3 regions of the Rahnella sp. PCH160 genome follow, and region 3 is predicted to be linked to each of the others. Evidence: predicted binding sites of a transcription regulator. Region 3 holds the regulator's gene; each other region holds the start of a gene.
What was found. Region 3 encodes ArgR, which controls arginine synthesis, uptake and breakdown. Its sites were predicted from a motif close to ANTGAATAAAAATACANT; they were not measured.
Positions count from the first base shown of each region.

Region 1: a site for ArgR is predicted at 1,527-1,544, ahead of argF (ornithine carbamoyltransferase). Genes of this name have one in related genera too.
Region 2: a site for ArgR is predicted at 3,383-3,400, ahead of argC (N-acetyl-gamma-glutamyl-phosphate reductase). Genes of this name have one in related genera too.

Region 1 is NZ_JBLOGT010000001.1:1,514,153-1,524,137, reverse strand. It holds gene rraB (ribonuclease E inhibitor RraB) at 982-1,407, opposite strand; gene argF (ornithine carbamoyltransferase) at 1,576-2,583, shown strand; gene ACM5QY_RS07065 (alpha-amylase family glycosyl hydrolase) at 2,747-4,519, shown strand; gene ACM5QY_RS07060 (NanQ anomerase/TabA/YiaL family protein) at 4,532-5,002, opposite strand; gene pyrB (aspartate carbamoyltransferase) at 5,417-6,358, shown strand; gene pyrI (aspartate carbamoyltransferase regulatory subunit) at 6,372-6,836, shown strand; gene ridA (2-iminobutanoate/2-iminopropanoate deaminase) at 7,011-7,397, shown strand; gene ACM5QY_RS07040 (circularly permuted type 2 ATP-grasp protein) at 7,698-9,158, shown strand; gene ACM5QY_RS07035 (alpha-E domain-containing protein) at 9,152-9,985, shown strand, end outside.
Region 2 is NZ_JBLOGT010000001.1:1,100,508-1,110,492, forward strand. It holds gene ppc (phosphoenolpyruvate carboxylase) at 1-1,896, opposite strand, end outside; gene argE (acetylornithine deacetylase) at 2,185-3,336, opposite strand; gene argC (N-acetyl-gamma-glutamyl-phosphate reductase) at 3,472-4,476, shown strand; gene argB (acetylglutamate kinase) at 4,607-5,380, shown strand; gene argH (argininosuccinate lyase) at 5,485-6,861, shown strand; gene ACM5QY_RS05070 (M24 family metallopeptidase) at 6,905-7,975, opposite strand; gene ACM5QY_RS05075 (hypothetical protein) at 8,028-8,360, opposite strand; partial or broken gene ACM5QY_RS05080 (PTS fructose transporter subunit IIB) at 8,429-8,518, opposite strand; gene ACM5QY_RS05085 (hypothetical protein) at 8,525-8,680, opposite strand; gene ACM5QY_RS05090 (LacI family DNA-binding transcriptional regulator) at 8,684-9,643, opposite strand; gene ACM5QY_RS05095 (glutathione peroxidase) at 9,834-9,985, opposite strand, start outside.
Region 3 is NZ_JBLOGT010000001.1:477,619-487,603, forward strand. It holds gene ispB (octaprenyl diphosphate synthase) at 1-863, shown strand, start outside; gene ACM5QY_RS02150 (DNA-binding protein) at 913-1,272, opposite strand; gene ACM5QY_RS02155 (helix-turn-helix domain-containing protein) at 1,951-2,220, shown strand; gene mdh (malate dehydrogenase) at 2,267-3,205, opposite strand; gene argR (transcriptional regulator ArgR) at 3,671-4,141, shown strand; gene yhcN (peroxide/acid stress response protein YhcN) at 4,607-4,870, shown strand; gene yhcN (peroxide/acid stress response protein YhcN) at 5,073-5,336, shown strand; gene mpl (UDP-N-acetylmuramate:L-alanyl-gamma-D-glutamyl-meso-diaminopimelate ligase) at 5,630-7,015, opposite strand; gene fbp (class 1 fructose-bisphosphatase) at 7,183-8,187, shown strand; gene ACM5QY_RS02190 (methyl-accepting chemotaxis protein) at 8,311-9,882, opposite strand.

The DNA.
Region 1 (9,985 bases), 1.0 Mb from region 3:
CGACCGTTCATCTTCGCCAGAATACGCAACGTGATACTTAACAGTAATTGCCTGCCTCATGAAACACTAACACTTTCATATGAAACAATCACTTGGGAACATATCACTGCAGGGACGAGTGCCTACAGCCTATGGAATGATAGAGTTCTGTGATGTTCAAGGCATCAATTTACCATAGTGACATGAGATGAATATTGGCTGATAGATAGCGCTATAATATCAACGATATCTATCAACCATTTTCAATGCTCCACAGGTAATTAACATGATATAAATATTTAAACTACCACCATTTCCACTTTAATGGCCCACTGGCCTTTGGAATTAACGACATGTATAAAAAAGAAAAAATTAAACATGAATACTGCAAGTATGGGTATTCTAGGAAGTCAATTATCTTTGTAAACCCATTGCCATAAATTCCAGCATACAAATATGAAGCAGATACACACAAGTTTATAATTAGTGCAATAATAAACAAAGGAGCATTTCTGAAGGATGAAGAAAAAGATCTAACCCAATAAAGAAAAATCGCGACACAAAATGAAAAAGAAAAATATAATAATATAGGTGTGTATGAAAATGAATCTATGACAATGTCTCTGGAGTTAGTGATTATCAAAATACCCCCCTTCACTGATTCCTTTGATTATTTGGAAAAGAGAATGTAAATACATGAACTTACTCATACCTCGATAAGCAGAGCTATACAATACTCTTGAAAAACCTGCAAAAATTGATCTATGTCGTAATAATAACATTAAAATTTAACTACAACTGACTGATGAATTTCAATGAAGTGATTTCCCAAGTGAATATGTCAGCGAATAAATTTAGATAGAATAGTTATTCTATCAGATATAAATAACAGGTACTGGGTTATACATTCCGAACATCATATAAGTGAAGCCCCATAAAAAAAGGCCACCGTCTCCGGCAGCCTTTTACTTTTAAATCCGATTATTCATAAATCAGGCTCGATTAATGACGTTTCCCGTCATCATCTTCATCGACGAAATCTTCATCTTCGCCTTCTTCACCTTCTTCGTCGTCATCGCCTTCGAAGTAAGTGCCCCAGCCGTCATAGTTGACGCCGTTGGCTTCGGCCAGATTCATCAGTTGTTCAACCTGAGCGTCGATCAGTTCCGCTTTCAGCGCGATTTCGCTGATTACGTCACAACACATCAGAACAGAACCGTCTTCGACTTCCAGCTCTTCCGGGTCGGTAACTTCGTAACCCAGCTTGAAAGCTTCAACCGCCGCTTTCTCCAGAACTTCGAATTTCTCTGAAGATAAGTGGTGTTCAATGGTGTAAAGCGCGTCAGGATCGCTGCCATCGTCCAGCAGCTCTTCGATGATTAAGCGAGTCTCTTCACGTTGTTCGTCCAGCAATTCACGGTTTGCCATATCTCAGTCCTCAATCAATGTGACGTTTGACCGCTATTTTCACACACCACAGGGCGCGCCTCCACTATAAACGACAAAGTTTTTGCTTCGGGGTTGTAATTGCATATTCATACAGTTAAATTGAATTTAAATTCAATCCGAAATGCTAACGCGCTATGGAGCGACATCATGAGTTTGTTGAGTAAACGTCATTTTCTCAGGTTACTGGATTTTACCCCGTCAGAGATTTCGTCCCTGCTGAAACTCTCCGCAGAATTAAAAGCCGCTAAGAAAAACGGCACCGAGAAGGCCAGCCTGCAAGGCAAAAACATCGCGCTCATCTTCGAAAAAGACTCAACACGCACCCGATGCTCTTTCGAAGTTGCCGCATACGATCAGGGGGCGAAAGTCACCTATCTCGGCCCAAGCGGCAGCCAGATTGGCCATAAAGAATCCATGAAAGATACCGCCCGCGTGCTTGGCCGGATGTATGACGGTATTCAGTATCGGGGTTACGGCCAGGATAAAGTGGAAATACTGGCGCAATACGCCGGTGTCCCGGTCTGGAACGGTCTGACCAACGAATTCCACCCGACCCAATTGCTGGCGGATTTGCTCACCATGCAGGAACATCTGCCAGGCAAACCGCTGAAAGGCATGCGTCTGGCTTATCTGGGCGATACCCGTAACAACATGGGGAACTCGTTACTGGAAGCGGCAGCGTTATGCGGGCTGGATTTACGTCTGGTCGCGCCTTCTGCCTGCTGGCCGGAAGCTGAACTGGTCGCCACCTGCGAAAATCTGGCAAAAGAAAATGGCGGCAGCATAACGTTGACAGAAGATATCGCGACCGGCGTGAAGGATGCCGATTTCCTGTATACCGACGTTTGGGTATCGATGGGTGAGCCGAAAGAGGTCTGGAAAGAACGTATAAATCTGTTGCGTGGGTATCAGGTTAACAGCGCGATGCTGGCACTGACCGGCAATCCGAAGGTGAAGTTTCTGCACTGTTTGCCTGCGTTTCACGATGACCAGACCACGCTCGGCAAACAAATGGCAGAAGAATACGGCCTGCACGGCGGCATGGAAGTCACCGACGAAGTATTCGAATCTAGCCATAGCGTGGTCTTCGATCAGGCTGAAAACCGTCTGCACACCATCAAAGCCGTGATGGTCGCTACCCTCGGCAACGCCTGATTTTATCCGGCATCTTTTGCGACAAGGCAAAGTGATGCCGTTTTATTCCCCCGGAATCCTCTGCTATATCGCTCTCCTGCCGTCAAAGCCTGCCATTTTCAACTAACCTTTTCAGAGCACTGTTATTTTTCATACAAAAAGAATGCTGTAAGAAGGAACCGCTATGAGCTCAGTTAATCTCGAGTATGTCCTGCGGCTGGAAAGTCTTTTAAGCCGGATTTACCCCAGAGAACACATTGCTGACCTGCTGAAAAAAATCCTGCATCTCGCTGAAAAATGGAACTACGGCAAACACCGCACGACAAGTTGGGTCGATGGCACCCATATTTATCTGATCACCTACGGCGACAATATTCGCCACGGCGAGCAACCGCCGCTGGCGACCTTAAACCATTTCGCCAATACTTATCTGCGCGAGATCGTCAGCGACATCCACATTCTGCCGATGTATCCCTACAGCTCGGATGACGGTTTTAGCGTTATTGATTACCGCCGGATCGACGAGAATCTCGGCGGATGGTCCGATATTCATCATCTCTCCGCACATTTCAATCTGATGTTTGACTGCGTCATCAACCATATCTCGCGATCCAGCGAGTGGATGAAAGGCTACCTGCACGACGATCCGTATTACAAAGATTACTTTATTGCCTCGAATCCCGAGCTCGATTACAGCCGCGTGGTGCGTCCGCGCGCCTCGCCGCTGCTGACGCCATTTATCAAAGCCGACGGCACCGAACTGTATCTGTGGACGACGTTCAGCGAAGATCAGGTGGATATCAATTTCAAAAATCCGCAGGTTCTGCTGGAGAGCATCGACGTATTGTTGCAGTACGCGGCCAGCGGCGGCCAGTCGATCCGCCTCGACGCCATCGGGTATATCTGGAAAGAAGTGGGTACGCGATGCATTCATATGCCCCAGGCGCACAACATCATTAAAGTCTGGCGCACGATCCTCGACGAAGTGATCCCCGGCACACGGCTCATCACGGAAACCAACGTGCCGCATCACGAAAACATCAGCTATTTCGGTGAAGGTGATGAAGCGCATATGGTGTATCAGTTTCCGTTACCGCCGCTGACGCTCTACGCCTTTTTACGTCAGGACACCACGACCCTGACACAATGGGCGCAAAGCCTGAATGCAGAAGCGCGCTATCCGGACACCACGTATTTCAACTTTCTGGCGAGCCACGACGGCATTGGCCTGCGCCCGACGGAAACCTTCCTCACCGACGATGAACGCAAATATATGGCGCAGGAAACACTGCGCAAAGAAGGCCGCGTCTCCTATAAAGACAACGGCGACGGCACACATTCGCCTTATGAACTGAATATTAATTACCTCAGCGCCCTGACCGAACCGGAAGATGATATCGACCTGAAAGCCCGTAAATTCCTGGCAGCGCAGGCGCTGTTGCTCTCGTTTATCGGCGTTCCGGCGATTTACATCCACAGCCTGCTCGGCAGCGAGAACGATCTCGACGGCATGCATCAGTCCGGGATCAACCGCCGCATCAACCGTAAAAAACTGGAACTCGGCACACTGGAGGCTGAACTGGAGAAGAAAGACAGCCTGCGCTCCCGCGTATTTTACGGCTTACAGGAACTGATTAAACATCGTCGCGCACATCCGGCGTTTTCGCCGCAGGCAGGCCAGCGCGTGTTTGATCTGGGCAAATCGTTATTCGCCATGGAACGTTATGATCCGAAAAGCGAAGATCGGATCACCTGCGTGTTTAACATCAGCGATCATTCCCAAATGCTGAAACTGGCGGTGGAAGGCAAAGATCTGATTGGCGGAGAAGTATTTAACGGCCAGATGCGGCTCCAGCCGTGGCAGGTGGTGTGGATCAAACACAAACTTAAAGCGCCAGAACGTCTTGGCAGGCTGCGTCGCTGGCGGATGAAATTGTTTAAACGGACAAAACGTTAAACTGACTGGCCGTTAAGCAGACAACGTATTGACATCCATTTTGACAACCGCTTTGCGCACGTTGGCCGGTTCGCCGACGGCGCACAGCGGTTTATGCACTTCGCCCGGATAAAACACCACGAAATCACCGGCCTGCATAATCATGGTTTTTTCCTGCTCGCCGGCAGCCAGAAACGCGATGTCTTTATCTTCCAGCCAGTCAGTATCAACGGTTCCCGCCGGAAGATTGCTGAACGTCATCCCTTCCGTCCCGTTCAGGACAATCTGGATATCCAGATAACGGGCATGGAACTCCGCACGGCGTTCCGCCTGAGGCGCGGTTGAATCGTTAGAAATCAGAACAAACGCGTCGTTCCCGCGAATATCGTGTTTACCCAGCGGTGTTTGTGCCGTGATATTTTTCTTCACATACTCAATGGCTTCGCGCAATTCAGCGGGCAGATAAGGCACTAAATGCAGTTGATGAATGTTACCGGTGATCATGGTTTTCCCTTCGTTAAAGTTAAAATGAAATACTGTTTCAATGTCTGCACATCATAAAGAAAAGAAAGGCAATACCTTTTGATCCAGTTAACAATTTTCGTCTCCATTTTCAGCCATACCAATCGTTTGCTTATCGGCCATTTTTCCGCTTGATGTCGCCGGTGACGCGCGTATAATGCGCCACAATTTGCCGGGAGAACCTATGAACAATTGCCACGTTTTGTGCTCAGATGATCGACCAGACACCGTGCCATCAGGCAGCCCGCTGCCGTTGTTCTTCCGTTGCATCTCCGGTCAGCGTTCAGTTGATCAAAAAGAAAGGCCCCTCATTGCAGGGGCTTTTTTTTGTCCAAAATTTGGGTGTGTCGCGTTTGAGCGCGCATCTTCTAAGAACAAAGAAACAGGAGAATAACGATGGCTAACCCGCTCTATCAAAAAGACATCATTTCTATCAACGATCTCAGCCGCGAGGAACTGGAACTGGTGCTCGACACCGCGGCCAGCCTGAAAGCGAATCCGCAACCGGAATTGTTGAAACACAAAGTGATCGCCAGTTGTTTCTTCGAAGCCTCAACCCGAACGCGCCTGTCGTTTGAGACGTCCATGCATCGTCTCGGCGCTTCCGTCGTCGGTTTTTCTGACAGCAGCAATACGTCGCTCGGCAAGAAAGGCGAGACACTGGCAGACACCATTTCGGTGATCAGCACCTACGTGGATGCCATCGTGATGCGCCACCCGCAGGAAGGCGCGGCGCGTCTGGCGACTGAATTCTCTGGTGGCATTCCGGTTCTCAATGCCGGTGACGGCGCGAACCAGCACCCGACGCAAACTTTGCTGGATTTGTTCACCATTCAGGAAACGCAGGGACGTCTCGATAACATCAAAATCGCGATGGTCGGTGACCTGAAATATGGCCGCACCGTTCACTCTCTGGCGCAGGCGCTGGCGAAATTTAACGGCAACCGCTTCTACTTTATCGCGCCCGACGCGCTCGCCATGCCGGGGTATATTCTGGCGCTGCTGGAAGAGAAAGGCATTGAATACAGCCTGCACAGCAGCATCGATGAAGTCGTGCCGGAAATCGACATTCTGTACATGACCCGCGTACAGAAAGAGCGTCTGGACCCGTCTGAATATGCCAACGTCAAAGCGCAGTTTGTCCTGCGCGCGGCGGATCTGAACGGCGCTCAGCCGCACCTGAAAGTTCTGCACCCGCTGCCACGCATCGACGAAATCACGCCGGATGTCGATAAAACGCCCTACGCCTGGTATTTCCAGCAGGCCGGCAACGGGATTTTTGCGCGTCAGGCTTTGCTGGCGCTGGTATTGAACGCAGAGACTGCACAGTCAGCTTGAGGAGAAAACGATCATGACACACGACAATAAACTTCAGGTTGAAGCCATTAAATGCGGCACGGTAATCGACCATATTCCGGCGCAGGTCGGCTTTAAATTGCTGTCGCTGTTTAAATTTACGCAGACAGAACAGCGCGTTACCGTCGGCCTGAATTTGCCTTCCGGTGAACTTGGCCGCAAAGATATTATTAAAATCGAAAACACGTTCCTGACCGACGAACAGGTCAATCAGCTGGCGGTCTATGCCCCGCGCGCCACGGTGAACCGCATTGATAATTACGACGTCGTGAAGAAGCTGATGCCGACGTTGCCGGACCGCATTATCGGGGTTTTGCGCTGCCCGAACGGCAACTGCATCAGCCGTTTTGAACCAGTGGATTCCAGCTTTGCGGTAAAACAGCGTGCAGATGGCGTTCATCTGAAATGCAAATACTGCGAGAAAGAGTTTGAGCATCAGGTTGTACTCAACAACGATTGACCATACCCGTCATACTTCAGGTTGCAGGTGCGCTGGCTTCGCTCTTTCACCCGAATCACTGACCTGAGTCAGCTCATCGGGATTCTCTCACTTGCCGCCTTCCTGCAACCCGAATTATTTAGGGTATACTGGTGGCTGGATTTTTACCCCCCTAACCCAAAATCAGGAGACGTTATGTCCCGCGAAATCAGCACTGAAAACGCACCCGCCGCAATCGGTCCTTATGTTCAGGGCGTGGATCTGGGCAGCATGATCATCACGTCAGGCCAAATCCCTGTTGATCCTAAAACCGGCACTGTGGCCGATGACATCGCCGCTCAGGCGCGTCAGTCTTTGGAAAACGTCCAGGCTATCGTTGAAGCTGCTGGCCTGAAAGTTTCAGACATCGTGAAAACCACTGTTTTCGTGAAAGATCTGAATGACTTCGCCACCGTTAACGCCACTTACGAAGCTTTTTTCACCGAACATAACGCACCTTTCCCGGCACGTTCATGCGTTGAAGTTGCCCGTCTGCCAAAAGACGTGAAAATCGAAATCGAAGCCATCGCCGTCCGCCGTTAATCGCGCCAGCCGCACTTCGAACTGACCAGCCTGCGGGCTGGTTTTTTTTCGCCTGTCCGTTCACGTTTCTTATGTTTTTCCGCCACCGGTGGCGGTTGCTTCATCAGCGACCATACTTACCGTAACACGACCATTTTTGCCCTCTTTTCACTCAGTCAGAAACTTTTCTGCACCTAAACAGGGCGGCATGACCTCTTTTTCCTTCATTTTCAGCCCGTTTTGCACGCTGGCACACTTTATGCCTGATCTTCATTGTTATTGAACGATTCAATTGCGGCCTGTCCAGTTTGTGAGGTGATGATGATCAAGATTGACCTTTCCGATTCACCCTTTTTTGATGAGATGCTAATGGCTGACGGGACGCACCGCAGTCATTATCAGGCCTACTGGCAGTGGTTGCAGCAAGCCGATCAACAGGCGGTTCAGCGCAAAAAAGAGGAAGCGGCGCTGTTATTCCACCGGGTGGGGATTACCTTTAATGTTTACGGTGAAGATGATGGCGCGGAGCGGCTGATCCCGTTCGACAGTGTTCCGCGGATCATCCCGGCCAGCGAATGGCAAATGCTTGATCGCGGCATTCGTCAGCGCGTTCAGGCGCTGAATGCTTTTCTGCACGATATTTACCACGATCAAAAAATACTGAAAGCGGGGATCGTCCCGGCCGAACAGGTTCTGGCAAACGAACAATATCAGCCCTGTATGCAAGGCATCGATCTTCACCGCGATACTTACGCGCACATTGCCGGAACCGATATGGTGCGCGGCGGCGATGGCGAATATTACGTGCTTGAAGATAATCTGCGCACGCCGTCCGGTGTTTCTTACATGATGGAAAACCGCAAAATGATGATGCGGTTATATCCGGAACTGTTTGCCGAACAACGGATTGCACCGGTTTCCCGCTACCCTTCCCATCTGCTGCAAACCTTGCGGGAAAGCACCACGGTGAATGATCCGACGGTGGTTGTCCTGACGCCCGGCCGCTTTAACAGCGCGTATTTCGAACACAGTTTTCTTGCGCAGCAAATGGGCGTCGAACTGGTGGAAAGCGCTGATCTCTTCGTCAAAGACGGTGCCGTGCTGATGCGCACCACAGCAGGCCCGTGCAAGATCGATGTGATCTACCGCCGCCTCGACGATGCGTTTTTGGATCCGCTGGCGTTCCGCGCCGATTCAATGCTGGGCGTTCCCGGCCTGCTGTCAGTCTACCGCGCCGGTGGCGTCGTGCTGGCGAATGCGATTGGCACTGGCGTCGCCGACGACAAGTCTATCTATCCGTATGTGCCGGAGATGATCCGCTACTATCTGGCCGAAGATCCGATACTTAACAACGTGCCGACCTGGCAATGCCGCAAGGGATCCGATCTTTCTTTCGTGCTGGCAAACCTGGAAAAAATGGTGGTGAAAGAAGTCCACGGTGCAGGCGGTTACGGCATGTTGATCGGCCCGACCGCCAGCAAAGTTGAAATTGAACGCTTCCGTCAGTTACTGAAAACCCGGCCTGAAAACTACATTGCACAGGAAACGCTGGCGCTCTCAACGTGCCCGACGTTTGTCGAAAACGGTCTGGCTCCGCGCCATATCGATTTGCGGCCTTTTGCACTGACCGGCGCTGAAATTCGTCTGGTGCCGGGTGGGTTAACCCGCGTCGCGCTGGAGGAAGGCTCGCTGGTGGTGAACTCATCTCAGGGCGGTGGCACCAAAGATACCTGGGTGCTGGAAGACGATTCGGAAGATCCAACGGAGGGTGACGCATGCTAAGCAGAACAGCCAGCGAACTGTACTGGATGGCGCGTTATCTGGAACGCGCCGAGAATATCGCACGCCTGCTGGACGTGACCAATAAACTGTCATTGATGTCGATTCGTGATGTTAACGCCCGCGATGAAAATAACGATTTGCTGGTTCCGCTGACCATGACCGGCACCCGTACGTTATTTAACGAGCACTATCCGCAGGAAACGATGGGCAATTTGCTCAACTTTTTTGCACTCGACAGTTTCAACCACAGCAGCATATTCAGCTGTCTGCAGATGGCCTGGAACAACGCGCATGCGGTGCGCGGTAGCCTGTCTTCCGAAGTGTGGGAAAGCATCAACGCCACCTGGATTGAAATGAAGCTGATCCGCCGTCAGGGCGTCGGCTCCGCAGGCGCAGATTCTTTCTTCGACTGGGTTAAGGAGCGCTCGCATCTGTTTCGTGGCGCGATGTTTGGCACCTTATTACGCAGCGACGCACAGAATTTCATCCGGCTCGGTACCATGCTCGAACGCGCCGACAGCACCGCACGGTTACTGGACGCCAAGAATCAGTTGCTCAATGCCGACGAAGATCCGGTACGCGAGTACTACCGGATGGACACGTTATTGCGCGCCGTCAGTGCCCGCGAAGCGTTCCACACGCTCTACAAGCAGCAGGTCAGTCAGAAACGCATTGCCGAGCTGCTGATACTGCGCCGCGAATTGCCGCGATCCCTGTTGTCCTGCGTAGAAATCATGGCCGAGCAGTTGGAGGAAATCGGCGGATCAGCGGGCAATTTGCCGCGTCGCCGCGTTCATACCCTGCATGCTCAGCTCCGCTTTACTGAA
Region 2 (9,985 bases), 620 kb from region 3:
CAGCGCCAGACTGCTGATGGTGACTTCCGGCAGACCAAATTTGAAGCGGATCATCTCGCCCTGTTCGGTCACGCGCAGGCCACCTTTCAGGCTGCCCGGAGGCTGAGACAGCAACGCAGCCTGTGCAGGCGCACCGCCACGGCCGATAGAACCGCCGCGTCCGTGGAACAGCGTCAGCGCCACACCGGCTTTCTCACAGGTTTTGATTAATGCATCTTGCGCGCGGTACTGCGCCCATGAAGCCGCCATCACGCCCGCGTCTTTCGCGGAGTCGGAATAGCCAATCATCACCATTTGTTTGCCCTGAATGAGGCCGCGATACCAGTCGATGCTCAGTAATTGCTTCATCACATCGTCGGCGTTATTCAGGTCATCCAGCGTTTCGAACAGCGGCGCAACTGGCATCGGGAACGGACAACCGGCTTCTTTGAGCAGCAGATGCACGGCCAGTACATCAGACGGCGTACGCGCCATGGAAATGACGTAAGCAGCGATAGAGCCTTCCGGCGCTTCCGCGATAACCTGGCAGGTATCGAGCACTTCTTTGGTATTGGCGCTCGGTTCCCAGTGGCGCGGCACCAGCGGACGTTGTGAATTCAGTTCACGGATCAGGAAAGCCTGTTTGTCGGATTCTGACCAGCTTTCGTAATCGCCCAGCCCCAGATAACGGGTGATTTCGGCGATCGCATCGGTGTGACGGGTACTTTCCTGACGCACATCGATACGCACCAGCGGCACGCCGAAACAGCGTACGCGGCGCAGGGTGTCGAGCAACTGACCGTTCGCGATGATGCCCATGTTGCAGGCCAGCAGCGACTGGTAACAGGCGTAAAGCGGTTCCCAGAGCTGATCGTTTTTCACCAGCAGATCGTGAGGGCGCGCAACGCGTTCGCCTTTCAGACGGGCTTCGAGATATACCTGCGTGGTGGTCAGCTGTGTACGCAGCTGTTTCATGATTTCGCGGTACGGCTCGAGAATATCGGCACCACCGGCCCGCTCGCGCAGCTCCGGCGTACATTCGGTCATGGAGAGTTCTGAAACCAGCACGGCGATATCGCGCAGGAACAGATCGGTGGCTTTCCAGCGGCTCAGCAACAGAACGTGGCGGGTAATATCGGCGGTCACGTTCGGGTTACCGTCGCGGTCGCCGCCCATCCAGGAAGTGAAACGCACCGGCACGGCTTCCACCGGCATTTTGTAATTCAGTGACGTCTCGAGTTGCTCGTTCAGTTCACGCAGGAAAGCGGGAACGCCTTCCCACAGGCTGTTTTCGACCACCGCAAAACCCCATTTGGCTTCATCAACCGGAGAAGGGCGGTTCTTACGGATTTCGTCGGTGTGCCATGACTGCGCGATCAACTGACGCAGGCGGCGCATAATTTGTTTGCGCTCGTAATCGGCCAGATCGTTATGGTCGAGTTGCTTGAGGCAGTTATTCACTTCCACCAGTTTGTGGATCAGCGTGCGGCGGGCAATTTCCGTCGGATGCGCGGTCAGCACCAGTTCGATAGAAAGCTGGTCAACGGCGTCACGTAATTGTTGTTCAGAGAGATTTTTGGATTTCAGACGATCGAACAATTGTGCCAGAGCTTCAGGATTGCTGGCCGCTTCGCCGTGTGGCGAAATACTGTGATATTGCTCGGCTACGTTGGCTAAGTTAAGGAACTGGCTGAAAGCACGGGCAACAGGCAACAACTCATCATTCGAGAGATTTTGCAGCGTTGACAGCAATTCCTGACGATCAGCATCATTTCCTGCGCGTGAGGATTTGGACAACTTACGGATTTTCTCAACACGATCCAGGATATGTTCTCCCAACGTATCTTTGATCGTGTCGCCCAGCAATTTACCTAACATACTGACATTACTTCGCATTGCGGAATATTGTTCGTTCATATCACCTCTGACCCGTTCTCTCGTTTGATTTTTATATTCTGTAAATAACTTTCACCCGTCAGGCATTCATGCCCCGTTCACCCGCCAACCTGGCCATACTTTTTAAATGCCGCACCTGTTTTAACCCAAAAACACCCGATCACTCACGTTAAAAATGGTCTTTTTGGCAATGTCGCTGAAATTTAATTACAACAGCGACGATATCAGTTTGGCTAATCCATCATTTGTACAGTATCAAAGGGCGCCCGGAAGCGCCCTGATTGTTTCTTCATCAACCCTGATTCAGGATCAGTGATAGCAGAAGTGATGAACGACCTGAGAAATCAGCTCACGTGTCGGTTTTATGAACGCGGTATCAATATATTCATCTGGCTGGTGCGCCTGATCGATAGAACCCGGCCCCAGAACCAGCGTCGGGCACAGTTCCTGAATGAACGGCGCTTCGGTGCAGTAGTTCACGATTTCCGTTTCGACGCCCAGCAACTTTTCCACCACCTGCACCAGCGGGTGATCCGGCGGGCATTCATAACCCGGGATCGGCGGATGCAGTTCTTCGATGGCAATACGACCCGGCCAGCGCTGGCTGACAGGCTCCAGCGCTTCGTTGAGCAAGCCGTTGATATCGGCCAGCGTCAGACCGGGCAGCGGGCGGATATCCATGTGCATTTCGCAGCAGGCGCAAATACGGTTCGGCGCGTCGCCGCCATTGATGTAACCAAAGTTCATGGTCGGGTACGGGATCACGAAGCCACTGTGGTGGTAACGGGTTTTCAGCGTATTGCGCAGCGTCATCAGATGGGTAATTGACTCGTGCATCAGTTCGATGGCGTTCACGCCGCGCGACGGATCACTGGAATGGCCGGACTGACCGGTGATGCGGATGGCGTTCGACATATGGCCTTTGTGGGCACGCACCGGTTTCAGCGAAGTCGGTTCGCCGATGATTGCGCAGTCCGGACGAATTTTTGCGTTTTTGGAGAAGTAGCTGGCACCGGCCATCGTCGTTTCTTCATCTGCCGTCGCTAAAATATACAGCGGTTTAGTCAGTTTGGTCAGATCGACATCGCGAAGCGAATCGAGGATAAACGCGAAGAAACCTTTCATGTCGGCAGTCCCCAGACCATAGAGCTTATTTTCATGTTCGGTCAGGGTGAAAGGATCGCGTGTCCAGCGTCCGTCATCGAACGGAACGGTGTCGGTATGACCGGCCAGCAGTAAGCCGCCTGCGCCGTGACCTGTGCTGGCTAACATATTGAATTTGTTGCGCGTACCTGGAACGGGTTGCACTTCAATTTTGAAGCCTAAATCACCGAACCAGCCTGCCAGTAAATGGATTAGCGTCTCATTGCTCTGATCCAAAGCAGCGTCCGTTGCGCTGATGGAAGGGGTTGCGATTAACGCCCGATAGAGCTCAATAAAAGGAGGTAATTTCATCTTCACTGTTGACAGCCTTTAGTTAGGGTAGTATTCATATTCATGCAATAATTGTGAATAAAAATACAATAAGCCAGTGCGTAAGGAAACCAGAATAATTATCCGGCCCCTTACCCAAAATTGAGAAGGTGAACAGACCCTATGTTGAATACGCTGATTGTTGGTGCCACAGGTTATGCCGGAGCTGAACTCGCGGCCTATCTGAACCGCCACCCACATATGAACATAACCGGTTTAACGGTTTCAGCGCAAAGTGCAGATGCAGGAAAATTGCTTTCCGATTTGCACCCTCAATTGAAAGGCATCGTCGATCTGCCTGTTTTGCCGCTCAAAGACGTGGCAGAAGCAGCGAAAGGCGTCGATGTGGTATTTCTGGCGACCGCGCATGAAGTCAGCCATGATTTAGCCCCGCAGTTTCTGGCGGCCGGTTGCGTGGTGTTTGACCTGTCCGGGGCTTTCCGCGTTAGCAAACCGGAGTTCTATACCGAATTCTACGGCTTTGAGCATCAGCATCTCGATTTGCTCGACAAAGCCGTGTACGGTCTGGCCGAATGGCAGGCTGACAAATTAAAAGACGCGCAGCTGATTGCCGTGCCGGGGTGTTACCCGACCGCTTCCCAGCTGGCGCTGAAACCGCTTATCGAAAACGGCTTGCTCAATGACAGCCAGTGGCCGGTGATTAACGCCACCAGCGGCGTCAGCGGTGCAGGCCGTAAAGCCACGCTGGGCAACAGCTTCTGCGAAGTCAGCCTTCAGCCGTACAAACTCTTCAGCCATCGTCATGAACCTGAAATCGCCGAGCACCTTGGCGTACCGGTGATTTTCACGCCGCATCTGGGTAACTTCCCGCGCGGTATTCTGGCGACCATTACCTGCCGTCTTAACGTAGGTGTGACGGAGCAGGATGTGGCGGAAGCTTTCCACAATGCGTATCACGACAAACCGCTGGTGCGTCTTTACACCAAAGGCGTTCCGGCGCTGAAAGACGTGGTCGGTCTGCCGTTCTGTGATATCGGTTTTGCGGTGAAAGGCGAACATCTGATTGTGGTGGCGACGGAAGATAACGTTCTGAAAGGAGCGTCCGCGCAGGCAGTGCAGTGCATGAATATCCGCTTTGGCTTCCCGGAAACACAATCCCTGCTTTAACAATCCTCAGATTGTCAGCAAACAGAAAACACGCGTCCCTGAGCGTTTATTCAGACGTTCGGGGATGCTAAATTAAATTAAACGCATTGTTATTAATTAACATAATCAACCGATCGAGGCGTAAACAGCTATGAATCCGTTAGTCATCAAGTTAGGTGGTGTGTTGCTGGATAATGAAGAAGCACTTGAGCGCCTGTTCATGGCGGTTGTGGCTTATCGTCAGGAATATCATCGTCCGCTGGTGATCGTTCACGGTGGCGGCTGCCTGGTTGATGATCTGATGAAAAAGCTGAATCTTCCTGTCGTGAAGAAAGCCGGTCTGCGTGTCACACCAGCCGATCAGATTGACATTATTACCGGCGCACTGGCAGGCAGCGCGAACAAAACCTTGCTGGCGTGGGCGGTGAAGAACCACATTAACGCCGTCGGCCTGTCTCTGGCAGATGGCGGTACGGTCAGCGTGACCCAGCTGGATGAATCTCTGGGCTTCGTCGGTAAAGCCGAAGCGGGCAATCCTGCGCTGATCAATACCCTGACCTCTGCGGGCTATCTGCCGATTGTCAGCTCTATCGGTATCACCGAAGCCGGTGAGCTGATGAACGTCAATGCCGATCAGGCAGCAACCGCTTTGGCGGCGACGCTGGGCGCGGATTTGATTCTGTTGTCAGACGTCAGCGGCATACTCGATGGCAAAGGCCAGCGCATTCCGGAAATGAGTGCGGAAAAGGCTGAACACCTGATCGAGCAGGGCATTATTACTGACGGTATGATTGTCAAGGTTCATGCTGCTCTGGACGCCGCACGGACTCTCGGACGGCCGGTGGATATCGCCAGCTGGCGTCACGCCGAGCAATTACCGGCACTCTTTAACGGCGTTGCGATCGGCACACGCATTCTGGCGTAATTTGCCCATCGACAGGCTTACGACCTGGCGCGCATTTGGTACACACTTTTGTCAGGGCGCAGCAGTTTGCGCCCTTTTGCATAAAAAAATTCAGGAGCAGGAAAATGGCACTTTGGGGCGGACGTTTTACTCAGGCAGCGGATCAGCGGTTTAAAGAACTCAATGACTCACTGCGTTTCGACTACCGGCTGGCAGAGCAGGATATTGTGGGCTCCGTCGCCTGGTCCAAAGCGCTGGTGACCGTGAATGTGTTAACGGCTGACGAACAAATTCAGCTGGAAGAAGCGCTGAACATTCTGCTGGAAGAAGTCCGTGCTAACCCGCGCGCTATTTTAGCCAGCGATGCAGAAGATATTCACAGCTGGGTTGAAGGCAAGTTGATCGACAAAGTCGGCAATCTTGGCAAGAAACTGCACACCGGCCGCAGCCGTAACGATCAGGTCGCGACTGATATCAAGTTGTGGTGTAAAGCGCAGGTGGCTGAACTGGGCGACGCGCTGTATCACCTGCAACAGGCACTGGTCGCCACGGCTGAAGCCAATCAGGACGCCGTGATGCCAGGTTATACACACCTGCAACGCGCGCAGCCGGTGACTTTTGCGCACTGGTGTATGGCGTATGTGGAAATGCTGGCGCGTGATGAAAGTCGTCTGAAAGATACCCTGACCCGTCTGGACGTCAGCCCGCTGGGTTGTGGCGCACTGGCCGGCACAGCGTATCCGATGGATCGCGAGCAACTGGCGGGCTGGTTAGGTTTTGCGTCTGCCACCCGCAACAGCCTCGACAGCGTTTCCGACCGCGATCACGTGCTTGAGTTACTGTCTAACGCCGCCATCAGCATGGTCCACCTTTCCCGTTTCGCCGAAGATCTGATTTTCTTCAACACCGGCGAAGCGGCGTTTATTGATTTGTCCGACCGCGTGACGTCCGGTTCTTCCCTGATGCCACAAAAGAAAAACCCGGACGCACTGGAACTGATCCGCGGCAAATGTGGCCGTGTTCAGGGCGCGCTGACCGGCATGATGATGACCATGAAAGGCCTGCCGCTGGCGTACAACAAAGACATGCAGGAAGACAAAGAGGGGCTGTTCGACGCGCTCGATACCTGGATGGATTGCCTGAATATGGCGTCGCTGGTGCTGGAGGGCATTCAGGTGAAACGTCCTCGTGCGAAGGAAGCTGCGCAGCAGGGTTACGCGAATTCCACCGAACTGGCGGATTATCTGGTCGCCAAAGGTGTGCCGTTCCGCGAAGCACACCACATTGTCGGTGAAGCCGTGGTTGAAGCCATCAGACAAGGCAAAGCGCTGGAAGCCTTAACGTTGGCCGATTTGCAGAAATTCAGCAGCGTGATCGGCGATGACGTGTATCCGATCCTTGAGCTGCAATCCTGCCTCGATAAACGAGCAGCCAAAGGCGGCGTTTCTCCGCAACAAGTCGCACAGGCGATTGCCGACGCGAAAGCGCGTTTAGGGCTGTAGGTTTTTAGTTTTCTCCCCCGAAGAACCGGGGGAGACATTCCCATCAATAACTCCTCTCCTCCCATTCCCGCGGGCTTTTCGTCAGCACTTCGCTGCCGCTTTCTGTTACCAGAACATCATCCTCAATCCTCACACCGCCCAGACCCGGAACATAAATACCCGGTTCGATGGTGATCACCATGCCCTGTTCCAGCGGCTGCGTATTTTGCGGGCTGAGCGCGGGGGCTTCGTGGACATCCAGCCCTAATCCATGCCCCAGATTGTGGCTGAAGTATTCGCCAAATCCGGCCGCAGAAATAATGTCGCGCGCCACGGCATCGAGTTCCTGACAACGAATTCCCGGTCTGACGGCGTCGCGTGCGGACTGCTGGGCGAGAAGTACCGTGTCGTATAACGTTTTCAGTTCTGTACTGACGCTGCCCAGCGCGAATGTCCGCGTCATATCGGAACAGTAATGCTGGCAGACCGCGCCAAAATCAATCGTCACTAATTCACCCGCCGCGAGCTTTTTATCCGTCGGGCGCCCGTGTGGCAACGCGCCGCGCAGGCCGGAAACCACCACGGTATCAAACGACGTTTTGCTGCCACCGGCCTGACGGACCGCCATTTCGATGTGATCCGCCAGCGCTTTCTCGCTGATACCTGGCCGGATCAGCGGCATAACGGCCTGTAAGGCGCGATCGGCAATCGCCGCCGCTTCACGGATTATCGCGATTTCATCGGCATATTTATGCACACGCAGAACCGACGCGTCCCAGTGTTGCAGCTGCGTCTTGCACTGGTTTTCCAGCGTTTTCCAGGCCAGATGAGACAGCGCGCTGGCATCGGCAAACAGCGTTTTATCACCGGAAATATGCTGCGCAAGAACCTCTGCCAGCGGAAGTTTTGCGGTGAGCGTGACGACTTCTGTGTCGGGGTTGTTCTGCCGGCATTCGGCGCTGTATCGGCCATCGACCAGCACCAATAAGCGGTCTGCGGTGACCAGCACGTAGCCGGACGCGCTGTAGAGTTCAGCCAGCGAATATTTGCTGAATCTGTCTGTGAGTAAAACGGCGGGCATTTGATGTTCTGCCATGTGCTGGCGCAGGACATTAAGGCGTTGCTGACGGCTCATGTTTCCTCCCGTGAGCAGAACAGGGCGCGTGTGCGCCCTGTCAGGATGACGATCAGGCGATTTCGAGTAAGCCCTTTTTGATCAGACGGTTGCGGTAGAACACGCAGGTCACGGCGATAAACAGCGAACCGCCCGCCAGACCTATCAGGTAGGCCGGAATGTTGCTGATCAGCGGCCATGCCCAGATCGCGGATTCCGGGAACCATTGCACCGCGCCGATAATGGCCCCGACCACGTACACCGGGATCACAAACCCCGGGCGTTCGAGCGCAAACGGAATCGACCCTTCGGAAATCCCCATAAAACCGAGAAAAATCGCGGTGCGGCCAATCTGGTTGAACTGGCGATCATAAACACGACGCCCGACCAGCCATTTGTCGATCACCGTCGACAGTCCGAGACCGAACGAAGGAATAACGACCGCCAGACAGCGCGCGGTTATCGGCGCTGGCGGGCGGCAACTTCAATGGCTTCGGCGGCCATAAAGGTATGAGCAAGACCCATCGGGCAGGCACACAGCGCAATCAGTTTTTTTGCAGACATCGTGAATTAGCTCGTGTTATCGGAAGGAGCGGCGGGCAGATTTGCCAGCCGGTAAAGGGCTTCGGCGTAGATGCCGATGGCGCTTATAAAACGGCTCAGGCTGCCGTATTCGTCCGCGCCGTGTGTATTGCCGGAAGAACCCGTCGGGAAATTCATAGCCAAAAATCACTGCGTTTTGCATTGCGCTGGCGTAACTGCCCGCGTCGCCATCGCGGCATGACGTGCGGCAACGAGGGGCAAAGCCAGTTTCAGGGAATGTTCGCACTCACCGAAACCCGTCAGTGCGATGCGCCGCGAGAACAGCCGCCACCGGGAGGTGTGCAAACCTTCGGCCAGCGCGTGATGCGCGGCCAGTAATACCGTCGGATTGTCGCAAAGGATCGCGGAAATTTTGGGGCTTTGTTTGATCAGCTGAGTGACTGCGCGGAAGCTGTCGTCAAATGTTGCTGCGCAGGGCTGACTTAACGATGCGGAAAACGCCAGACCGGCTTTCCCGAGCGCGAGCGAAAGCCCGCCCAGCCGCTCGGCGCGAACCAGCGAATGATTTTCCCCGCCGAGATAACCAATATTCTGGTGCTGCTGTTGAAGTAACGCGTCCGTTGCCATGTGTGCGGCCAGCGCGTTGTCGGGATGAATTGTCGCGAGCGGACCGGTGTGGAAATGCGTGCCGACGCCGGTCAGCGCCACATGCCGCGCTGTCGCCCGAGCATGCAGGGCTTTCAGCGTATCAGGCTGCGCATTGAGTAATTTTCCGCACACGAAAATCCCGCGCACGTCCTGCGCCAGAAGCTGCGCGGCATGTTCCAGAAGCGTTGAGGTGTCTGCGTAGCCCGGTAAAAGTGTCAATCTGGTCTGTTGCAGCGCACGGGACAATTCGGGGAGTAAACCAGCGGCGAAAGCGCAATCTGGCGAAAGCAGAATGCCCGTTCGTGTGAAAGGCGTGACTGACGGCGTGGCCGGTAAATGATAACCGAGCTGGTCGATGGCCTGATAAATACGCTCCACGCCTTCAGGGGATATCCGTCCTTTGCCGCCGAGCACCAGCGAAACCGCAGCAACGGAAACGCCTGCCAGACGCGCGACATCCTGCTGAGTGATTTTAGTGCGGGGCTTTTGCGCCGTCATCTTCCTGCCATTCGGAATAAATTGACCGCAAAGTGTTGCAGGAGAAGGCCGGGAAAAAACGGGCTGACATCGCAGAAACAAAAAAATGGCGGATTCAAGATCCGCCGAAAGTTCACGTAGTCTGACTTTGCTTTTTTGTTGGTAATGCAGGGATTATCGTCTTACTTCTTACGGCTGTTTTCGGTGAAGCTTATTGTGCAACTTCGCACACATCTTGTGTTTCTGAATGCAGGTAAACGTCCAGATCGTCGCTTCCGCCGATGTGGCGCCCACCGATAAAGACTTGCGGCACGGTCGCACGGCCGGTGACAGCGCGCAGGCTGACGGTGGTGGCGTCTTTGC
Region 3 (9,985 bases):
ATTACATCATCAGTGGCGGCGGCAAACGTATCCGCCCGATGATAGCAGTACTCGCAGCCAAAGCACTATCTTACGACGGCGATAAACACATAAAAGTCGCCGCTCTGATTGAGTTTATTCATACCGCCACATTACTGCATGATGACGTGGTTGATGAGTCCGATATGCGCCGTGGAAAAGCCACTGCTAACGCAGCGTTTGGTAACGCGGCAAGCGTGCTGGTCGGAGATTTTATCTATACCCGTGCTTTCCAGATGATGACGGATCTGGAATCAATGCCTGTTCTGGCCCTGATGGCAAAAGCGGTGAACGTGATTGCAGAAGGTGAAGTGCAGCAGCTCATCAACTGTAATGATCCGGACATCACCGAAGAAAGCTACATGCAGGTCATTTACAGTAAAACCGCCCGTCTGTTCGAAGCCGCCTCACAATCTTCTGCCATGCTGGCTGGCGGAAGCAGTGAGCAAATTAAAGCGTTGCAAGATTATGGGCGCTATTTGGGCACCGCATTCCAGCTGATTGACGATTTACTGGATTATGACGCAGACGGTGAAACGCTGGGCAAGAATACCGGTGACGACCTGGATGAAGGTAAACCGACGCTGCCGCTTCTTCATGCGATGCAACACGGCGATGCCGAACAGTCGGCGATGATCCGCAAAGCTATCGAAGAAGGCAACGGGCGTCACTTGCTCGAGCCCGTTTTGGCCGCTATGCACCAGTGGGGCTCTCTGGCTTATACACGCCAGCGCGCCGAAGAAGAGGCTGATAAAGCGATTCAGGCACTTCAGGCTCTTCCTGAATCCGAATATCGCTCAGCGCTGGAAGGTTTAGCGCATCTGGCCGTAAAACGCGATTTCTGATGTTTTCCTGACGTGCCTGTCTTTTACAGGCGCGTCAGTTTTAGCAAATCTAGGAATCGTCAGACTTACGCAGCCTGTTTAGTATTTCCGATACCCCTTCCCTCACGATAAAAGAGATGATCGTTTCGCGCTCAGGCTCCTTGAGTTGCTTATAACTTTCGATCCAGATCGCCAGTGGATCCTGATGTGACGTGTAAACATATTCAGCAGAATGTTCATTCATTGCCAGACTGGCGGCGGTGTTACCCGGCAGGCTGTCTATGTGATATTCCACCGCCCGCCCCTGGACACCACGTCGTCGCCGTTTAATCCAGCATAATCTGCGAGCCATCCCATGCACGCCTTGTGTTGATGTAGGAAGGCCATCTTTCCCGGTCAGTTCCTTTGCTGCAAACCACTCTTTTTTCATAACGATCCTTGTCTTTCTCATATAATCCAATAAGAAAGGTTGCTGTTATAAATCCATGAGAATTATGCGGATGTTTTCCCTTTTCACCGTAAGCCCATTTTAGAGAAGATATTAAAACAGACCATTTAGGAAAACGCCTATTTAACAGAAAGAAGATATTCAATTTTTCGGAATGAGTCTACTGTTGAAGAACATTGTTTCCATGAATTATGTTTATCAACAACAGAATATCGCCCATAAAAGTATTTTTTAGAAAGTTATGTAATCAGATTCCTATCCGGCCAATTAAGCAAGGATTTAAATCATTATAAAACAATGAGTAAAATGACTATTTCGCCACAATCGTCCCGTATTACCTCTGCAATCTATTAGTGCAGATCGTTATATCTCGCCCTCAAATCACTGAGATCTATAGATACGTTCAAAACATCAACACTTCAATAACGCATTCGTATTAAATGAATTCAAAATATACGACAAAAACAGATAGAAATGAAAAAAAGCAAACTGAATTTACTTGTTTGTTTTAATTTTAATAAGAATGTATTTTCTTAATCAGAGCAGAAAATATTTTTAGGAAACATTGATGAGATTGAATGGGAAACGACTAAACAATCATTGAAAATATGTTTTCAAAAAATAGTCTTATAAAAGTGATTTAAAAATAAGGAAAACACTATGATGACAAGGAATGAAGACTGGCATCAGGCTGATATTATCGCAGCACTGAGAAAAAAAGGGACGACATTGGCGGCAGTCTCACGCTCCGCCGGATTGAGCTCTTCAACGCTTTCTAATGCCCTTTCCAGACCCTGGCCAAAAGGAGAGTTACTCATCGCCAGCGCGCTGGGCATCCACCCTTCCATTATCTGGCCAAGCCGCTACTTCGATGCCACCACCTTTAAGATCATTGAGCGCCGGTGCCGCATTCCGAATGAGAATAAATGATGTGAAGAAAGCCGCCGGAAATCCCAGCGGCTTCACATGCGGCTCATCAGTGATTGATAAACTGTTCACCCAGTTCGATATCTTTACGCAGGATATCCAGCATGGAATCCAGTGATTGCTGTTCAAAAGCGCTGAGCTTGCCAATATCAATGAGCTCAATGATCCCTTTTTTACCCAACAGAACAGGCTGTGCGAAGAAACGGGCATAATCGCCGTTACCTTCTACATAGGCGCATTCAACCACGTTGCTTTCGCCTTGCAAGGCACGAACCAGAGAAAGCCCGAAGCGTGCGGCCGCTTGACCCATAGACAAGGTGGCAGAACCGCCACCTGCTTTGGCTTCGACGACTTCCGTTCCCGCATTTTGAATGCGTTTGGTCATCGCAACGATTTCATCGTCACTAAATTCCACGTCAGGCACCTGAGACAATAAAGGAAGGATTGTCACACCAGAGTGTCCGCCAATCACGGGCACATCAATGTCTTCAGGATGCTTACCTTTAAGCTCAGCTACAAACGTGTTTGACCGGATTGCATCGAGTGTCGTCACGCCGAACAGTTTATTTTTGTCATACACGCCCGCATTTTTCAGCACTTCGGCAGCAATGGCGACCGTGGTGTTGACCGGGTTGGTGATAATGCCGATTAACGCTTGCGGGCATGTTGTCGCAACTTGCTGAATCAGATTACGGACAATGCCGGCGTTAACATTAAAGAGGTCGGAGCGATCCATACCCGGTTTGCGCGCCACGCCCGCTGAGATCAAAACAATATCCGCACCTTCCAGAGCTGGTGTTGCATCTTCGCCACAAAAACCTTTGATTTTGACGGCTGTAGGGATATGGCTCAGATCGACGGCGACACCCGGAGTAACAGGCGCGATATCATATAATGACAGTTCAGAACCGGAAGGTAGCTGGGTCTTGAGCAGAAGTGCGAGGGCCTGACCGATACCGCCCGCTGCACCTAGAACTGCAACTTTCATCCTATACTCCTTTTTAATCACTAACTTATAAGTATCGTGGGATTATTTTGGGTGTGACCATAATCACTTATACAGCTAAAAACAATCGCTCAACTGCTGGAAAACTGAGCCTGGTCGTTAAGAAAGTAAAAAAACACCTCTTCGTGCCTTTTTTCCGGCCTTTTATGACTTTTTATCGGAAAGCTTCACCTTAAAAGTAGCACCACAAAACACACCAGGTTAAAAAATGGTTAAATTCAATTCAATGTGAGAGCTGAATCGAGATCATGGGTATAACAACATCCTGACTCATTCCTTCACTACAATGCACAATTTCAGCATATTCATGACATCCAGTTATATTTTCCGGCGCCGATATTCCTGTCGGAATGCATAATTTGGTGGTTACCTGCTTGCCTTCTGTTGCATAAAAATGCAAATATCTGCATAATCAACGAAACGATGATACAGAGACCAGGGTGCAAAATGCGTAATCCTGCCAAACAGGAAGATTTGATCAAAGCCTTCAAAGCACTGTTGAAGGAAGAGAAATTCAGTTCTCAGGGCGAAATTGTCGTCGCACTTCAGGAAGACGGTTTCGAAAACATCAATCAGTCTAAAGTCTCACGGATGCTGACAAAATTCGGTGCGGTGCGAACCCGCAACGCGAAAATGGAGATGGTTTACTGTCTTCCTGCCGAAATCGGTGTGCCGACAACTACCAGCCCGCTGAAGAATTTGGTATTGGATATAGACCACAACGACGCAGTCGTCGTTATCCGCACCAGTCCGGGCGCGGCACAGTTGATCGCCCGCCTGCTCGATTCCCTGGGTAAATCCGAAGGGATACTGGGCACCATTGCCGGTGATGACACGATTTTCACCACGCCAGCAAGGGGTTTCAGCGTCAGACAGCTCCACGACGCCATCCTCAGTTTGTTTGAGCAGGAACTCTAGTCCAGCGATATATTGCGCTATTTCCTGCTGCCATTCTGTGTATGAGGTCAGAAGAAAAGAATTTCTGGCCTCAGTGTTTTAATTTTTCTCCTGTTCCCCTTATCCCTCTTTAGCGTTTCCCGGCAGGCTGTAAACATCCTCCTTACGCCATTACCTCTGTTAATTCCATTCACACGAACCACATTCCCGTCACATAAAGATTTCCAGGGTGTGATTGACTGCAAAATTAAGCACGAATAGTCAAATTCACTCAATCTATTGATTTTACGAAAAATTAACACAAAAAGATCGTTTTATACTCAATTTTTATTCCTTTTTGTTATTAAAAAATCAAATACCCCCCACATCACTACCAAAATAACTATTAGCAAACTATTAATATTGTGAGTGACTAGATGTATACTCATTTCCGTGGTGTGAAGCACCCGTTGTTGGAAACATAATAAAATAGACGAGGTCAAAATCATGAACGTTAAAACTACAATCGCAACATTAAGCATTCTCTCTGCCCTTTCATTTGGCGCTTTTGCAGCACAACCTGTTAGTCAGGATCAGGCCGCAAATCTCCAGTCACGCGGCATGATAAGCGTAAGCGGCGTTGCCGGCGCACCTTCTGATATCCGTCAGGCACTGTCTGACAAAGCGGATGCCAAAGGCGCTAGAGCATTTCGTGTGATCGAAGTGCGTGAAGAAGGTAACTACCACGCTACCGCAGAAATTTACCAATAAGTTTGGGTAAATGAAGCGAAGGGGCCTGAATGATTCAGGCCCGCGCAAAGCGCATCAAGACGGATTCGTCTCTGCCACATCAATGTTCCCCCACGCTTCCCGCGCTGCCGGACGCCGATATTCCAGAACTGATGAATCCAAATCTCAACCGACGTTGCTCTCTCATTTTTTGCATCAACGTCTATGGAATTAGGAAATTATCATGAAAATCATGACCACTATTGCCGCCCTTAGTCTGCTGTCTGCTGTTTCTTTCGGTGCGTCTGCCGCACAGCTGGTTTCTAATCAGCAGGCAGAAAACCTTCAACCTATGGGCACTATCAGCGTCAGCGGCGTCAATGGCGTCCCGACAGACATTCGTCAGGAGTTGTCCGATAAAGCCGACAACAAGGGCGCTAAATCTTATCGTGTGATCGAAGCGCATAACGACGGTGCTTATCACGCCACCGCAGAAATCTACCAATAAGATTTCTGAGTCAGTCCCTGATATGAAGCCACTGTTTGAGTACTTGAATTAGCGTTACCGGGTTTCAACAGCCACATACCAGCGAAAATTAATGCGCTGTTGAGGCTGGGAAGAGAGAAGACACTGCCACTGCCGCTCTCTTGCTAACGTAACCCTCGTCGTCCTGTCCGACGACACCCTTTGGCCCTCAAATTTTTTGAGGGCCTTTTTTTGTCAGAAAATCGCCACGTTGACAAACAACAGGCAAAAAAAAGCACAGCCATCGCTGTGCTTTCGGTTTATCGCTTACCGTTTTACTTTTGCTGAGCGGCTTCTGCTTTGGCAGCCAGCGCCGTCAGCAACTTCGCGTGAATCCCACCAAAACCGCCGTTACTCATCACCAGAATATGATCGCCCGGCAGTGACGCCTTGATCACCATATCGGCCAGTGAATCGACGTCCGCACTCCAGTGCGCAGGCTGAATGCAGCGCTCGGCCACTTCCGCAACCTGCCACGGAATATGCTGTGGCTGAAGCAGAAAGACTTCATCGGCGCGGCCCAGAGAAGGCGCCAGCTCGTTTTTGCTCATGCCCATTTTCATGGTGTTTGAGCGCGGTTCAAGAACCGCCAGAATGCGTGCCGTGCCGCCTACTTTGCTGCGTAATGCAGAGAGCGTTGCCAGAATAGCCGTCGGGTGATGCGCAAAATCGTCATACACGCTGACGCCATTTTCCACGCCACGCAGTTCAAGACGACGACGGGCATTGATAAAATCACCCAGCGCCTTACACGCATCTTCAGGTTTCACGCCAACATGACGCGCAGCGGCAATCGCCATCAGCGCGTTATGCATATTGTGTTCACCGACCAGATTCCAGTTCACCTGCCCGACCACGTCGCCATGCAGATAAACGTCGAAAGAGCTGGCATCCGGCGTCAGTTTTTTGGCATCCCAGGCACAATTTTCCGTTTCACCGGCAAATTCCTGTTCACTCCAGCAGCCCATCGCCATCACTTGCTTGAGCGGCGTGTCATGCTCAGGAAGGATAATTTTGCCTTTCCCCGGCACCAACCGCACCAGATGGTGGAACTGTTTCTGGATCGCTTTCAGATCATCAAAAATATCCGCGTGATCGAACTCGAGATTGTTGAGGATCAGTGTGCGTGGGCTGTAGTGAACGAATTTAGAGCGTTTATCAAAGAACGCACAGTCGTACTCGTCAGCTTCCAGCACCATAAACGGGCTGTTTCCGAGACGTGCAGAAACATCGAAATTACCCGGCACGCCGCCAATGACATAGCCAGGCTCATAGCCACAGGCTTCGAGGATCCATGTCACCATCCCGGCGGTCGTCGTTTTACCGTGCGTCCCCGCTACGGCAATGACCCAGCGCCCCGGCAGAACGTGATCGTGCAGCCACTGTGGGCCGGAGACATACGGGATCCCCTGTTCGAGCACGGCTTCGACGCACGGATTCCCGCGCGTCATCGCGTTGCCAATAATCACCAGATCCGGCTGAGGATCTAACTGAGCAGGATCGTAACCCTGGATCAGGTCGATCCCCTGGTTTTCCAGCAGCGTACTCATCGGTGGATAAACGTTGTCGTCCGAACCGGTTACCTGATGCCCTTGTGCTCGTGCCAGCATCGCCAGCCCGCCCATAAACGTGCCGCAAATCCCAAGAATATGAATGCGCATATATTTTCCATTAATGCCTTTAAGTCAGCCGCTATTCTACCGCTCAGAATCACCCAGAAGAAATGGATTTGCCTATGATTCGTCCATATATTTGGGCTAAACTGCCCATGCTCTTGTGAAGGTTTTATTAACGAACCGTTATCCATCCTAGATTCAGGGAACGTGTTATGAAAACGTTAGGCGAATTTATTGTTGAAAAACAGCAAGACTTTCCTCATGCAACCGGTGAGCTCACCGCCTTGCTGTCAGCAATAAAACTCGGCGCTAAAATCATTCACCGCGATATCAATAAAGCGGGTCTGGTTGACATTCTCGGCACCAGCGGTGTGGAAAATGTGCAGGGTGAAGTGCAGATGAAACTCGATCTGTACGCGAATGAAAAATTGAAAGCGGCGATGAAAGCGCGGGGGGAAATTGCCGGTATCGCGTCTGAAGAAGAAGATGAGATTGTCATTTTCGATGGCGAACGCGCTGAAAATGCAAAATACGTGATTTTGATGGATCCGCTGGACGGCTCTTCAAACATCGACGTTAACGTGTCAGTCGGGACAATCTTCTCGATTTACCGCCGGACATCTCCGCTCGGGCAGCCCGTGACGGAAGCAGACTTCCTGCAACCGGGGAACCGTCAGGTTGCCGCAGGTTACGTGGTCTACGGTTCTTCCACCATGCTGGTTTACACCACCGGCGCAGGCGTTCATGCCTTTACTTACGATCCTTCACTCGGTGTCTTCTGCCTCTCTCACGAAAAAGTCCGTTTCCCTGCAAAGGGCAACATGTACTCTATCAATGAAGGCAACTACATCAAATTCCCTCTCGGCGTTAAAAAATACATCAAGTATTGCCAGGAGCAGGATGAAGCGACGCAACGCCCTTATACCTCACGTTACATCGGTTCACTGGTTGCAGATTTCCACCGTAACCTGCTGAAAGGCGGCATTTATATTTACCCAAGCACGGCCAGTCATCCGACCGGAAAACTGCGTTTGCTGTATGAATGCAACCCGATGGCGTTCCTGGCTGAACAGGCTGGCGGTAAAGCCAGTGACGGCAAAAACCGCATTCTGGATATCATTCCGCAAAAACTGCACGAACGCGCACCGTTCTTCGTCGGTAACAGCTCAATGGTTGAAGATGCAGAACGCTTTATCGCCCAATTCCCTGATGAATAAATCAGTACCCGACACAAAAATCATCAAAGAATGAACGTGATACCTCTGTAACTTAGCGTTTCTCAAAGGCAAAAAGGTGGCTTTTTATGGCCACCTTTTTTATTACTCTCAGACTCAACGTATTTAGTAATGCTCAGTACGGTTCAGCTTAAACACCGCCATGCTTTCCGCCAGCAATTGCGCCTGCTCTTCCAGAGAGCGTGTCGCCGCAGTGGCCTGTTCGACCAGCGCCGCATTCTGCTGTGCAACCTGATCCATCTGCGTAATCGCCACGTTAACCTGCTCGATGCCGTGCGTCTGCTCAGTCGTCGCGATAGAAATCTCGCGCATCAGGCTGGTGACACGCATCACTTCGCTGGAAATCTCGACCATCGTTTCCGCCGCTGATTTCACCATCGCCGAACCTTCCGAAACACGGTTATCTGAATCACCGATCAGCTCTTTGATCTCACGGGCTGATTGCGCACTGCGCTGCGCCAGGCTGCGAACTTCACCGGCAACAACGGCAAAACCACGCCCCTGCTCACCGGCGCGGGCGGCTTCTACTGCGGCGTTCAGCGCCAGAATATTGGTCTGGAACGCAATGCCGTCAATGACACTGATGATGTCGCCGATACGCTTCGAACTGTCAGTGATGCCCTGCATTTTATCCATCACCTGATGAACAACTTCGCTGCCTTTGTCCGCAATCACAGATACGCTTTGCGCCAGTTGGTTGGCCTGTTCGGAGTTCGCCGCGTTCATGCGTACCGTTGACGTCAGCTGTTCCATACTGGCGGCGGTTTCTTCAAGAGAAGCGGCGGATTCTTCCGTGCGCTGCGCCAGATGGACGTTACCGGCGGCCAGTTCGCGTGAACCGACGTCAATCTGATTCCCGGCATCGCGGACGCGCCCGACTGAAAGCACCAGCGAGTCCTGCATTTGTTTCATGGCCTTCAGCAGGCGCCCCATTTCATTATTGCGTGAGTCATCAATTTCATGGGTCAGATCGCCCTTCGCGATGTGTTCCAGCTGCGCAATCGAGAAATTAAGCGGATGCATAATAATTTTTTGCAGGGCAAACCAGGCGATCAGCGCGATAGCCAAAGCGACAAGGAAACCGACCACAATCACTGTCACCTGGATATGGGCATTGGTGCGCGCCTGTTCGATTCTCTGGCGGGTGTTATCCGTTGCGTATGCTCGGAAATCTGTCAGCGCTTTGTCGTAGGCATTGCTGTAAGGCGTGATCTTGTTTTCCAGCACGTCGTAATAACCGTCGGCACTTTGCGCCTGAAGAGCCGCCAGGAGCGGTACCAGACCATGAGTTTTGTACGCATCGTAGGTTTTTTTCACTGCATCCGATAAATCCCTTCCGCGCTGCGTGTCATCCAGAATGTTGACGAATTTTGTCATGTCCGTGTCTGCCTGTTTGATATACCCGGCAATCCGGTCGGTGGTGGATTTAGCGTCATCCATCATGCCGATTTCGAGCTGACGCACGGCAACGCCGCTGGCAACACGGGTCCGCAGTGAGAAACTGTAATTGTCCGCCAGCGACCCCAGTTCGTCCCCCTGAAGTTGGTTAATTTTCTGTAATGAAGTCGCACTTTGCCGGATGGCATTGGCGCCAAGGACACTCACCAGCAACAAAATCAACGTCATCACGACCAGTAAGCCAATCAGACCGGCTTTTACGCTCAACTTATTCAACATACGGTGTTATCCAGCTATTCAGGTGAAAAGGAGAAACTGCGAATGAAGTAGGGGTCAGGTTTGCCTGACTTTTTTGTATGAATATTGTTATCGGCAATCCACT